One region of the Pseudarthrobacter sp. NS4 genome, then DNA from elsewhere that is predicted to be linked to it. Evidence: predicted binding sites of a transcription regulator. Region 1 holds the regulator's gene; each other region holds the start of a gene.
The links. The regulator Rex, encoded in region 1, represses fermentation and respiration genes when NADH is low (regulators of the CRP and FNR family bind a similar motif). The targets are predictions, from matches to a motif close to CTTGTGAANNNNTTCACAAG.
Positions count from the first base shown of each region.

Region 2: the regulator Rex is predicted to act here: its motif matches at 2,226-2,245, upstream of benA (benzoate 1,2-dioxygenase large subunit).
Region 3: the regulator Rex is predicted to act here: its motif matches at 1,621-1,640, upstream of NXY83_RS11925 (glyceraldehyde-3-phosphate dehydrogenase).
Region 4: the regulator Rex is predicted to act here: its motif matches at 1,640-1,659, upstream of NXY83_RS03810 (queuosine precursor transporter).

Region 1 covers NZ_CP103288.1:3,483,849-3,487,001, reverse strand. The annotation lists gene NXY83_RS16505 (30S ribosomal protein bS22) at 17-115, shown strand; gene NXY83_RS16500 (HAD family hydrolase) at 239-1,057, opposite strand; gene NXY83_RS16495 (glutaredoxin family protein) at 1,134-1,388, shown strand; gene NXY83_RS16490 (redox-sensing transcriptional repressor Rex) at 1,497-2,201, shown strand; gene NXY83_RS16485 (hypothetical protein) at 2,250-3,086, opposite strand.
Region 2 covers NZ_CP103288.1:1,946,097-1,949,249, reverse strand. The annotation lists gene benC (benzoate 1,2-dioxygenase electron transfer component BenC) at 1-106, opposite strand, end outside; gene benB (benzoate 1,2-dioxygenase small subunit) at 177-713, opposite strand; gene benA (benzoate 1,2-dioxygenase large subunit) at 749-2,134, opposite strand; gene catA (catechol 1,2-dioxygenase) at 2,460-3,153, shown strand, end outside.
Region 3 covers NZ_CP103288.1:2,525,728-2,528,880, reverse strand. The annotation lists gene NXY83_RS11940 (YaaA family protein) at 1-539, opposite strand, end outside; RNA gene rnpB (RNase P RNA component class A) at 597-989, shown strand; gene NXY83_RS11930 (TspO/MBR family protein) at 1,043-1,594, shown strand; gene NXY83_RS11925 (glyceraldehyde-3-phosphate dehydrogenase) at 1,890-3,153, shown strand, end outside.
Region 4 covers NZ_CP103288.1:793,426-796,578, reverse strand. The annotation lists gene NXY83_RS03815 (hypothetical protein) at 1-725, shown strand, start outside; gene NXY83_RS03810 (queuosine precursor transporter) at 748-1,473, opposite strand; gene NXY83_RS03805 (TetR/AcrR family transcriptional regulator) at 1,668-2,324, shown strand; gene NXY83_RS03800 (TIGR01777 family oxidoreductase) at 2,359-3,153, shown strand, end outside.

The DNA.
Region 1 (3,153 bases):
TTTGTAAGGAACTTTCGTGGGTTCAGTTATCAAGAAGCGTCGCAAGCGTATGGCCAAGAAGAAGCACCGCAAGCTGCTTCGCAAGACCCGTCACCAGCGCCGCAATAAGAAGTAGAGATACTTCAAACAGCGTAGAAATGCCCGTCGCCTTCCGAGGCGGCGGGCATTTTGCTGTCCAGGCACCAACCAGGTAGCAGCAGATGTCGTTATGAAGGCTCATAACGACATCTGCTGCTACCTAGATGCGGGGGCCGCGGATGCGGGCGAAGCCTTTCCAGAGGCCGTAGACGGCGCCGCCGGCGGTGGCGGCCTTGAGGCCGAATGTTGCAGCGCGGCGGCCTGCACGGAAGTCGTACACGGGCCAGTTGTTGTCACGGGCGTGGCGGCGGAGCCGGGAGTCGGGATTGATGGCCACCGGGTGGCCCACCAGGCTGAGCAGCGGGATGTCGTTGTAGGAATCGCTGTAGGCCCAGCAGCGCTTGAGGTCCAGGTCCTCGGCGTCGGCAATGCCCTGGACCGCCACAGCCTTGGCGGAACCGTGCAGGATGTCGCCCACGAGGCGCCCCGTGTACATGCCTTCCGCAATTTCCCCCACAGTGCCCAGGGCTCCGGTGAGACCCAGCCGGGTGGAGATGACCGTAGCCACCTCGATGGGGGTGGCCGTTACCAGCCAGACGCGCCGCCCTACCCGCAGGTGCTGCTCCGCCAGGGCCTTGGCCCCAGGCCAGATCCGCGACGCAATCATCTCGTCGTAGACTTCCTCGCCCAGGGCCTTGATGTCATCAACCGTGATGCCGGCGGCCAGCAGCAGGGCAGAGTCGCGGACGGCATGGACGTCGTCGATGTTCTCGCCCCGCGCCATGAACTTGAACTGCTTCCAGGCAAAGCCGGCAGCCTGGGCCATGGTGAAAGCCCCGCGCTGGTACATTTTGCGTGCCACGTGGAAGAGGCTGGCACCGCGCATCAGGGTATTGTCCACATCGAAGAACGCCGCCTCGCCGGGCTGCGGCGCAGCAACCGGCTTGGTGACTACGGCGACGTACTTCTCCTCGGGCATGGTTTCGAGTCTAGTCAATTCACTGGCAGGAAACGGTCGGCGTGCCGGGCACCCCGAACGGGGATACGGTTAAGTCATGGCAACCCCGCGCGTAGTCCTCATTACCAAAGCTGACTGCCACCTCTGCGAGGAAGCGCGCCAGGCGGTGGGGCGTGTCACAGCCGCGCTGGGGCTTGAATGGACCGAAGAACCTGTAGACCACCAGCCGGAACTTCGTGAACGCTACGCCGAAGAAATTCCGGTGGTGCTGGTGGACGGGGTGCAGCGCGATTTCTGGAAGATTGACGAAGCACGGCTGCACCGCGTACTCCAGCGGGCCATGTCCCAATAAAGAATTGGCGCAGTAAAAGGGAAGGGTTGCCGGTGATGGCATCTGCTTTGTTGGCACCGGCGATGGGGCTCTAGAGTGGAGTCACAACGCGACTCAAGGGAGGGGCTGGTGACTTCGCTGGACTCAACCCCCCAGGCTGTCCCGGATCTTCCGGGCGCCACGGGCACCCCAGCCAAACAGATACCGCCCGCAGCGGTGGCCCGGCTGACCCTCTATCTCCGTGCCCTCAATACGTTGCTCGCGGAAGGCGTGGAGCGCGTCTCCTCCGAGTCCCTCGCGGAAGCCTCAGGTGTAAGTTCATCCACGTTGCGCAAGGACCTGTCCCACGTAGGGTCCTACGGCACCCGGGGAGTGGGGTACGAAGTGCAGTACCTCAGCCGCCACATCGCCGCGGCCCTGGGACTGACCCATGACTGGAAGGTCGCAATCGTTGGTGCCGGCAACCTGGGCAAGGCCCTGGCCCGGTACGGCGGCTTCGAATCGCGCGGCTTCGACGTCGTGGCCATTTTTGATGCCGACCAGATGGTGGTGGGCAATGAGGTGGGGTGGCTGCGGGTCAGCGACGTAGCGGACCTGGAAACCGTACTCCACCGCACCGGAGCCAACATGGTGGTACTGGCGCTCCCGGCAGCCGTGGCACAGGAAGTGTGCGACAGGGTGGTGGCGGCAGGCGTGCACAGCGTCCTGAGCTTCGCCCCCGTGATGCTCCAGGTCCCGGAGGGCGTTAACCTTCGCAAGGTGGATATGGCCACCGAACTGCAGATCCTGGCCTACCACGCACAGCGGGCGCAGGCCCCGGGGCAGACCGCCTAGCTTTCATGGCAGTTCCGGGACCCACGCCCGCAGGTGTGGTGCTTGTGCTTACCGGCCGTAGGGGTTGCCCATGCCGCCGCCATAGGGGTTGGCGAAGGGCTGCTGCTTCCGGAAATACGGAGCGGCCGCGGGGAGGTACAGCAGCACGATGGCGGCTATTCCCAGCAGCGTGCCGATTGTGGCAAAGCTGGGCGGACCAAAGAGGCCGAAAATAGAAAGCGCCGCGAACACGGTGCCCAGGATGCGGGCCCAGTTCTTGCCCTTGCGGACAAAGAAGGCCACCAGCAGGTAGAGGGCCAGTCCGATGATCGCGAACACCACCAGGGTGCCGGCAATGACGCCCTTCATATCCTCGTACGTGACTCCCGCCCCGCTGCCCTCAATCTGGTCCTCAAAGGCCTGGCGGAATATGGGATCGTCCAGCGTGGTGAGGCCGGTGAGCATCGAGATGACGAAGATGGCAGCGGAGGCGATCAGCAGCCAGAACGAAATGTTGACGAGCTGGGGGACGCCGTTGCTCCCCGAAGGCTGCGGCTGCTCCGACGGGTACTGGGCGTAAGGGGACTGGCCGTAGGGCTGCTGCCCGTAACCGGGGCCCTGCGGCGGGTTCTGGCCGAACTGCGACCCATACTGTGGTGCGTTCTGTCCGTACTGGGGAGCTGCCGGGCTCTGGCCATACTGCGGCGGGTTCTGGCCGTACTGTGGTGCGTTCTGTCCGTACTGGGGAGCGTTTTCGCCGTAGCGGGGCTGTCCGGACTGGTCACCTGCCTGGGAGCTTCCGGACTGCGAACTTCCGGACTGCTGGCCGGGCTGCGACTTACCGTCCTGCGAGCCACCGGAGTGCGGGTCATTGGGTACGGGAGGCGGGACGGGAGGAGTACTCATGAGCGGTCCTTCTGCGTGTCGGTTTCCAGGGAGGCTGCCGGGAGCGGTCCTGTAGCCCTGCCCCCAG
Region 2 (3,153 bases), 1.5 Mb from region 1:
TGTTGATGCGCGCCTTGTAGGCCGCGTCCATGACGGTCTCATAGTCGCCGACCTTGATGACTTTGGTGACGCCGTCTTCGAAGCTGAGGGCTACTTTGTGGCCCATGGGGTCCTCCTGACTGGGCGGGCGCGTCGTCGCGTCCCGGGGAAAAGTTGTGGCATGCCCTGCGGGCAGGTCAGATCATGTAGACGTCCACCACGTGGTGGATGTAGTCGTTCTTCAGGACTACCTTCTTCTTCAGGATCACCGGCTCCGGGCCGGAAAGGTCGATCGTGTAGTAGCTGGTGCCGAAGTACGTGTCCGTCGTGTTGTAGCGGAAGTAGAGCGTGAACCAGTTGAAGCGCACCTCGACCCGGCCGCAGTCGTTCGCCAAAACCTCAACGTCCGTGATGTTGTGCCCCGTGCGCGGCTCGGGGAGGGAGGTGGCCGAAGACCGGTCGGTCTTGATCCGGAACACCCGGTCCTCGATGCCGCCGCGGTTGTCGTAGTAGATAAGGGAGATCTCGTTCTGCGGGTCCTGCGTCAGCTGGTCATCCACGTCCCAGGCCGGCATCCAGAATTCGGAGTCGGGGTGGTAGCACTCGAGCCACTCATCGAACTGGCGGTCGTCCAGCAGACGGGCTTCCCGGTAAAGGAACGCCCGGACGGTTTCGAGGGTTGCAATCTCCTCCGCGGCCTTGAGGACCGGGGCGGTTTGGGTCAGGTTGGTCATGGGTTCTGCGCTCTCTCTGGTTCCGGTGGGCTCTGTCAGGCGGAGACGGGGACACAGTCCGGCGCGGAACGCTCCTCTTCCTCCGCCAGGGCACGGTCCATGACTTCCTTCCAGTACCCGTGCTGGATGGGGTAGAGCCCTTCGTCTTCGGTGCGCACGCCGGAGGCGATGACCCTGGTCATGCCCAGGGCCTGGGCCTGCTCGTCCGGACCGGCGATCTCGTGGGTGGAGCCGCGGGTCATGTCGTTCCACGGGGCGCTGGTGGCCCAGTAGGTCTTGTTGCAGGAGCGGAATTCCTCCAAATCGTCCGGCGTGGCCATGCCGGTGGCGTTGAAGAAGTCCTCGTACTGCCGGATGCGCTTGGAGCGGTTCTCCTGGGACTCGCCCTTGGGAGCGATGCAGTAGATCGTCACCTCGGTCTGGTCCGCGGAAATCGGCCGGAAGTGGCGGATCTGCGAGGAGAACTGGTCCATGATGTACACGTTCGGGTACAGGCACAGGTTGCGCGAGATGTTGATCATGAAGTTGGCCATCTCCTCGCCGTACTTCTGGACCAGTTCCTCGCGGCGGTCCCAGAGCGGGCGGTCCTCGGGGTTGGTCCATTCCTGCCACAGCAGCAGGTGCCCGTGGTCGTAGGAGTAGAAGCCCCCCTTGACCTTGCCCCATTTGCCGGCGTCCATGGCCTTGGTCGTGTTGGCGGAGTCACCGGCGCTGCGGCGGGCGGTGGTGGCGGCGTAGTTCCAGTGCACGGCCGTGACGTGGTAGCCGTCGGCGCCGTTCTCCGCCTGGACTTTCCAGTTGCCGTCGTAGGTGTAGGTGGAGGAACCGCGCAGCACCTCCAGGCCGTCGGGTGACTGGTCAACGATCGAGTCGATCACCTTGGTGGCGTCGCCCAGGTGCTCCTCGAGCGGAAGCACGTCAGCCTTCAGCGAGCCGAACAGGAAGCCGCGGTAGGACTCGAAGCGGGCCACCTTGGTGAGGTCGTGCGAGCCTTCCTTGTTGAAGGTCTCGGGGTAGCCGGCGTTCCGGGAGTCCTTGACCTTCAGCAGCTCGCCGGAGTTCTTGAACGTCCAGCCGTGGAACGGGCAGGTGAAGGTGGTGCGGTTGTCCGTCTTGCGGCGGCACAGCATGGCGCCGCGGTGCGAACAGGCGTTGACGATGCAGTTGAGCTTCTCGTCCTTGTCCCGGGTGATCATCACCGGGGTGCGGCCGATGTAAGTGGTGAAGTAGTCACCCACGTTGGGGATCTGGGACTCATGGGCCAGGTACACCCAGTTGCCTTCGAAGATGTGCTTCATCTCGAGCTCGAAGATCTCCTGGTCGGTGAAGATTTCGCGCTTGGCCCGGATGATGCCGTTCTCACGGTCGTCTATCACGGCGTCGGCAAGGACCTCGCGGGCATGGATCAGGTTCTCGGTCATGGCGTGCTCCCTCATTGGAGATTGCTGGACGGAAGGGCGGGAGGTCCTGGCTGGCGATGCCGGCGGTGGACGTTAGAGGCAATTCTTCCCCCTCGTGACTGGTCTCACATCCGGCAAACACCTAGGGTCGACCAAGGGTGCTTTTATGTCCCAATAATGACTAGAAACCAGCCTTATCAATATTTGTTTCGTCATTATCTTCGGACCTACGATGAGACAGACATCACGCGACGCCACGGACGGCAGGTTCTCCTGTGCCAGCGTCCCGCGGCGGGTACAGGAGACCTTCCTGGCCCCAATTTCAACGACGAAGGTGGAGACCGCCATGACTGAGACCCAGCTGGATACCCGGAACGAGAAAGAGGGCACTGCCGTTGAAGCCGGATCGAAGGCCACCGAGCGCTTCGCCGCTTCCGGTAAGCTCTCGGAACTGACGGTGCCCAAGGAGCGCGTGAGCCTGCTGGCCGGGGCGCTCATCAAGGCCGCCAATGACATCGTCGTTGAGCACCAGGTCACCTACGAGGAATACAACGCGCTGAAGGCGTGGCTGATCAAGGTAGGCACCGACGGCGAGTGGCCGCTGTTCCTGGACGTGTGGCTGGAGCACACGGTGGAAGACGTCAACTCCCAGGACCGTCCCGGCACGAGGGGCACCATCGAGGGCCCGTACTACGTACCCGGCTCTCCGGAGCTTGCGACGCCGGCCACTGTCCTCATGCGCGACGGGGAAGAGGGCACCCCCCTGCGCTTCACCGGCCAGTTCACGGACACCAACGGCAATGCCCTCCAGGGTGCGCAGGTGGAGATCTGGCACGCGGACGCCGCCGGCTTCTACTCGCAGTACGCCCCGGGCCTGCCGGAGTGGCTCTTCCGGGCCACGGTCAAGGCCGACGACGAAGGCCGTTTCGAAATCAACACCATGCGCCCGGCGCCGTACCAGATCCCCACGGACGGCGCCTGCGGTCAGCTCATTGAGGCGGCCGGCTGGCACGCCTGGCGTCCGGCCCACATCCACATCA
Region 3 (3,153 bases), 960 kb from region 1:
GTCTGGTCCGACGGCGGCGCCCACGCGGCTGCGTAGGTGCTGGACCTGCAGTCCACCAGCAGGTGCCCGGCGACGGCCCCGGCCAGCGCATCGGAGAGTTGCGGTTTCCAGAATGAGGCGAGCCGTCCGACGTCGGGCAGGGCAGTTCCCATGGACAGCCGGTAGGCAGGCACGCTGTCTCCGAAGCGGATGGCGCCCCAGAGTGCCGAAATGACGAGTACGGACTCGTCTGCCTTGCGGCGTTGGCCGGCAGTAAGTGTTTTGTAGCCCAGGGCGTCGTAGAGCACTCCTGAATAAATCTGGTGCGCCGGAGCCGCCGGTTCAGCGTGCAGCCGGGTGTTGCGGTCGACGTCGTCCTTCAGTGACGCACCGACCCCCAGCAAAGCGAGGGCATCCTCATGGGCGCTTACCGTACCCAGCGCATCCAGGACCTTGGCGCGGTAGGTGTTCAGCAGCGGGAAGCTCAGGGAAGGCCAGTCGACGGCGGATCCACGGACCGCCGGTGTCTTGCCTTCGGAAGGGGGAAGGAGAATCAGCACCGTCCGATCCTACCGGCGGTGAGGCAGGGCGCCCCGCGCCGGTAGACTGGATGCGGATGGGACAGCCAGGCGGCCGCGCGTCACGCAAGTGGCTCGAGGAACGTCCGGGCTCCACAGGGCAGGGTGGTGGGTAACGCCCACTCGGGGTAACCCGCAGGCCAGTGCCACAGAAAACAGACCGCCTGGGTCGCGCCGGTTTGAAAGCGGCACGAAACAGGTAAGGGTGAAACGGTGGTGTAAGAGACCACCAGCTTCCCGGGTGACCGGGAAGGCTAGGTAAACCCCACCCGGAGCAAGGCCAGACAGGACACGTTTGAGGGCTGCCCGCCCGAGTGTCCGGGTAGGCCGCTGGAGGGTGCCGGCAACGGTACTCGTAGATGGATGGCCGCCGCTCCCTTTCCGGCAACGGGAGGGGAGGCACAGAACCCGGCGTATCGGCTGTCCCGTCCGTATCATTAAGAGCCTGGTTTGACCTTTGGAAGCCATGGTGTAGATGCTGTAGCGTGCCTGCAATTCCTGATGACCGCTCCCGCTCCGGGTTGGCCGCACATCTGCGCGTACCGGTGCGGAGCAAACAGCGGCAGGTGGTTGCCCTGGCCGGATTCCTGGCACTCTCCTATGCCCTATGCATGCTGGCGTCGGTTCCGATCATCCTGAACAGGGGCGGCTGGTTTGCCGATTCCGTCCAGGCGCCGTGGATGCCGGCAGGATGGATGTTCCGCACGGCGTGGCTCTCGCTGTACGGCGGCATCGCAGTAGCCGCCTGGCTGGTCTGGCGCAGGGGAGCGCTGGCAGGACGCCTCGCCTGGATGTACGCGGCACAACTGCTGCTCAACCTGGCCTGGCCCTTCACGTTCTTTGGAATGTATCCAATGCTCGGGGTGGCCGCTTTATGGATTGCCCTCGCGGTGATCGGGGCACTGGCAGTTGTCCTGGTCCTCCTCGTCCTGCGGTTCGGGCCGGTAAGCACGGCCGCCGGACTGCTGGTGCTCCCGTATTTTTCATGGGTGGTGTTCTCCGCCAGCCTCAATGTCTATTCGGCCATCCACAACTGACTGACAAATATGAAGTAACAAAGGTCCCTGTGAGTGATTTCACTCAGCTGGGGCCGTCTTCCGGAGGCCAGCCAACTTAGAATGGATCCGGACGCGGGAGTTCTTCCGCCGGAGTTGCGTTCGCAGCCGGCGGTTTTTCTTTGCACGCGATCCAGGCGCCTGGGGGCCGACCCCTGCAGGCGCGGTGCCCCTGGACATCATCAGGTGGCCGACATCCGCGTACGACGACGTATGCGGCTGAACCGAGGAAGGTATTTCTGTGAGCCAGACGTCAGATTCTTGTCTTGATACGTGGATGGGCCGGGAGGCCCTCGCCGAGGCCATGATTCCGGTGATCGGCCGGCTGTACCGCGAAAACAACGTGGTCACCAGCATCCATGGCCGGAGTTTGATCAATAAGTCCACCATGAACATCCTGAAGGCGCACCGCTTCGCGCGCCGCATGAGCAAGGACGAACTGCTCCTGGAGGAAACAGCCCCGCTGCTGAACACCCTGGCGCAGCTGGAGCTCGGCGCGGCAGCGATCGACATCGCCCGGCTGAACCAGAAGTTCAAGGAAGAGGGCAATGGCGCCACCCTGGAGGAATTCCTCCGGGCGGAACTGGCCGATGTAGTGGGAAAGCATGGCGGCGATGACCGCACCAGCACCGACGTGGTGCTCTACGGCTTCGGCCGGATCGGCCGGCTCCTGGCCCGCCTCCTGATCGAAAAGGCCGGCGGCGGCCACGGCCTGCGCCTGCGCGCCATCGTGGTCCGACGCGGCTCCGATAACGACCTGTCCAAGCGCGCCAGCCTCCTGCGCCGCGATTCGGTCCACGGTTCCTTCGAAGGCACCATTAGGGTGAACGAGGAAGCCAACACCATCACTGCCAACGGCGTTGAGATCCAGGTCATCTACTCGGACAACCCCGCCACCATCGACTACACCGCTTATTGCATCAACAACGCCCTGGTGGTGGACAACACCGGCCGCTGGCGTGACGCCGAAGGACTGTCCCAGCACCTGCAGAGCAAGGGTGTCGCGCGCGTCCTCCTGACCGCTCCGGGCAAGGGCAACCTGAAGAACATCGTCCACGGCATCAACCACGGCACCATCGAAGACACCGACCAGATCGTGTCCGCGGCATCATGCACCACCAACGCCATCACCCCGGTGCTGAAGGCCATCAACGACAAGTTCGGCGTGGTCCACGGACACGTGGAAACCGTCCACTCCTTCACCAATGACCAGAACCTGATCGACAACTTCCACAAGGGCGACCGCCGCGGCCGCTCCGCGGCACTGAACATGGTGATCACCGAAACCGGCGCTGCCAAGGCCGTTGCCAAGGCCCTGCCCGAGCTGCTGGGTAAGCTCACCGGCAGTTCCATCCGCGTCCCCACCCCGGATGTTTCCCTGGCCATCCTGAACCTGAGCCTGGAAAGCGGGACCACCAAGGACGAGGTCAATAACTACCTGCGGGAGATGTCGCTGCACTCGGACCTGCGCAAGCAGATCGACTACATCGACTCACCCGAGGTGGTATCCACCGACTTCGTCGGTTCCCGGCGCGCCGGCA
Region 4 (3,153 bases), 1.8 Mb from region 1:
GGGTGTATCTCTGGAACGTGGACAGCCGCATCCACGTGAGCCAACCGGTGCGGGCCTCGAACGACCGTCATGCATGCGAAGTTGTTTGCCGTACCGCCGGAGTGGATGAATATGACACAGCAGTTGTCGGCGGGCTGCGGACCACCAGCCTGGAGCGGACCGTAGTGGACAGCTGCCTCCTGCTGCCCTACCGGCAATCGCTCATACTCATGGACCATTCACTTCGCCTGGGCGCGGACCGGGATTTCCTGGAGCACAGGGCTGCAGCCCTCGACGGCCGGCGCGGAGCCAGAACCCTGCGCCGTGTCCTGTCTGCTGCGGATCCCCTGGCGGAATCCCCCGGCGAAACCCTGACCAGGGAGCTACTTGTAAGGTTCAAACTTGAGCTTCCCGTTCCGCAATTCGAGGTTCGCACTCAAATCGGCCGCCACCGGTTGGACTTCGCGTGGCCGAAGCGCAAGGTGGCCCTTGAATATGACGGCAGGTCCAAGTATTTCGACTACCACCCCACCAACGAGGTCCTGTTTGAGGAACGCCGGCGCGAAAAGCACTCACGGAGGATGGCTGGACCTTTATCCGCCTGGAATGGAAAGACCTGTTTGACGAGGCCGAATTCAAGTACCGGGTGCTTCGGGCTCCGAACCGGGGTGCCCAGTGGTGATCGCACCAGTCTCCATTTCGACGGTTCCCTGCCCACACGGCGTCGCGGGACGTCGTCTTCGTAGGGAACCGTCGAAACGGGTACAACTAGCTGGTCGCCGTGCCGTAGCTCGGCTCCCGCTTCTTGATCCAGCCGATCACCAGGGACGTCACCGGGACCAGGATGAACTCCACCAGGGTCTTGTACACAAAGCCAACCACCACGTAGTTCACGAAGGTTCCGAAATCCGTAATGCCGATGACGGACGCGGCGATGCTGCAGAAGATCAGCGTATCCACGAACTCGCCGGCACCCGTGGACCCCATCAAGCGGGCCCACAGGGACCTTTCCCCGGAACGGGCCTTCATCCTCACCAGGATCCACGAGTTGATGGTCTGCCCGGCCAGGAATGCCAGGAGCGAGGCCAGCACGATCTGCGGCACCGGGCCCAGGGCCCCCTCAAGGGCTGCCTGTTTGGATGTCCCGAATTCATCATCGAAGCCCGGGAGGGCAATGATCACCCAGTAGCAGAGAGAGGCGAAGACCGACAGCGCGAACGTGGTCAGGATGGCCTTGCGCGCCACTTTGAAGCCGTACACCTCGCTGATCACGTCACCAAGGATGTACGCCAGCGGAAAGAGGAAGAAGCCGCCGTCCGTAACGATGGGCCCCAGGACCACGCCCTTGGACGCCCCGATGTTGGACAGGATCAGAACCACCGCCATGACCGCCAGCATGATGCCGAAGTACGGGGACCCGATGGAGGCAAACCTGGCAGCGGTTCCGGTGGGGCTGGTTTCGGGCAGGGCGTTCCGGCCTGAGGAAGATGACATGAAGGAGTCCGTTCAAAGTGGTTCGCGCGGTCCCGGAGCTGTGCAGGAGACCGGCTGTATTAGCACTGTCGGACCATTCTCCCACCAGCGGCAGGGTCCGCAGCACGACGGGCAGCATCATTGCAGGCAACAACAGAAACTGAACATGTTGAAATGTGTGGAATACTTTTTGAACACGTTCAAAAAAGGGAACCATGGCGGCAAAAGGCGAGCAGACACGGCAACGTGTGGCAGATGTGGCGCTGAGGATGTTCCGCGAGGTGGGCTTCGCAAAGACCACCATGCGCGCTATCGCTGCCGAGGCGGGCATCTCAGTGGGTAACGCCTACTACTATTTCGCTTCCAAGGACGATCTGGTCCAGGAACTGTACCTGCAGGTCCAGGAAGAGCATGCGGCAAGGGCAAGGGCCGCCCTGGAAAGTGCCACCGATCTCACCAGCAGGCTCCGCGCTACCCTCCACGCCGGCCTGGATGCCATGGCGCCGTACCATCGCTTCGGGGCCGACTTCCTCACCACGGCCATCCGCCCCACGTCCCCGGTGAACCCCTTCGCTGCGCGTTCCGCACCGGCCCGGGAAGCTTCCCTCAACATCTTCCGGTCGGCGGTGGATGGCGCGCGGCCGCAGGCACCAAAAAGACTCCGCGGCGAACTTCCCGAACTTTTGTGGCTCGGCTACATGGGCGTGACGCTGTTCTGGGTCTACGACACCTCCGAGGGGCAGCAGCGCACCAGGAAGCTTGTGGACGGGGCTGTTCCGCTGATTGCCAAAGTGCTCTCGCTGGCGCGCGTCCCGGGAGCCGGCAAGGCCCTGGACGATATCCTCAGGCTCAGCCGGAGTATCCGTGCATAGCCCCCGGACAGCAACAAACCACCGCAGGAGAAGAATGGCCAGGTCCAAGACAGTCGTGCTCGCCGGGGCTTCCGGGTTCATCGGCAAGTACCTCCGCACCCGCTTTGAGCAGGACGGCTGGACTGTCCACACCATCGGCCGGGCGCCCACCACCGGGAGCAAAGGTGCCACCGGGACAACGTCGGCATCATGGGACGACGACGCCGCCATCATCCAGGTGCTCAACGGCAGCGACCTTGCCATCAACCTTGCCGGACGGTCCGTGTCCTGCCGCTACAGCGCGCGGAACAAGGCGGCCATCCTTGGGTCCAGGGTCTCCACAACGGCGGCACTCGGCCGGGCCATCGCGCAATGCCCGCAACCGCCGTCGACCTGGTTGAACGCCAGCACAGGCACGATCTACCGGGACGCCCGGGACTCCCCGCAAACAGAGACTGACGGTGAATTGGGGACTGGATTTTCGGTAGAGGTAGCCCGCGCCTGGGAGGCGGAGCTGGAGGCTGCCGTCACGCCAAAGACACGTAAGGTTCCGCTCCGGATAGCCATTGTGCTGGGCCGGGGAGGAGGCGCGCTGCGGCCCTTCGCCAACCTCGCGCGGCTCGGGCTTGGCGGGTCCATGGGCAAGGGTACGCAGAAGTTCAGCTGGGTGCACGTGGAGGACCTGTACCGGTGCGCCCGGTTCCTGCATGCACGGACGGACATCACCGGGCCCGTCAACGTGGCATCGCCCGATGTGGTGAGTAACCGCGAGCTGATGCGGCTGGTGCGACGCGCTTACGGGGCACGCTTCGGTGTTCCCACCCCTGCCTGGCTGCTTCGTGCAGGGGCA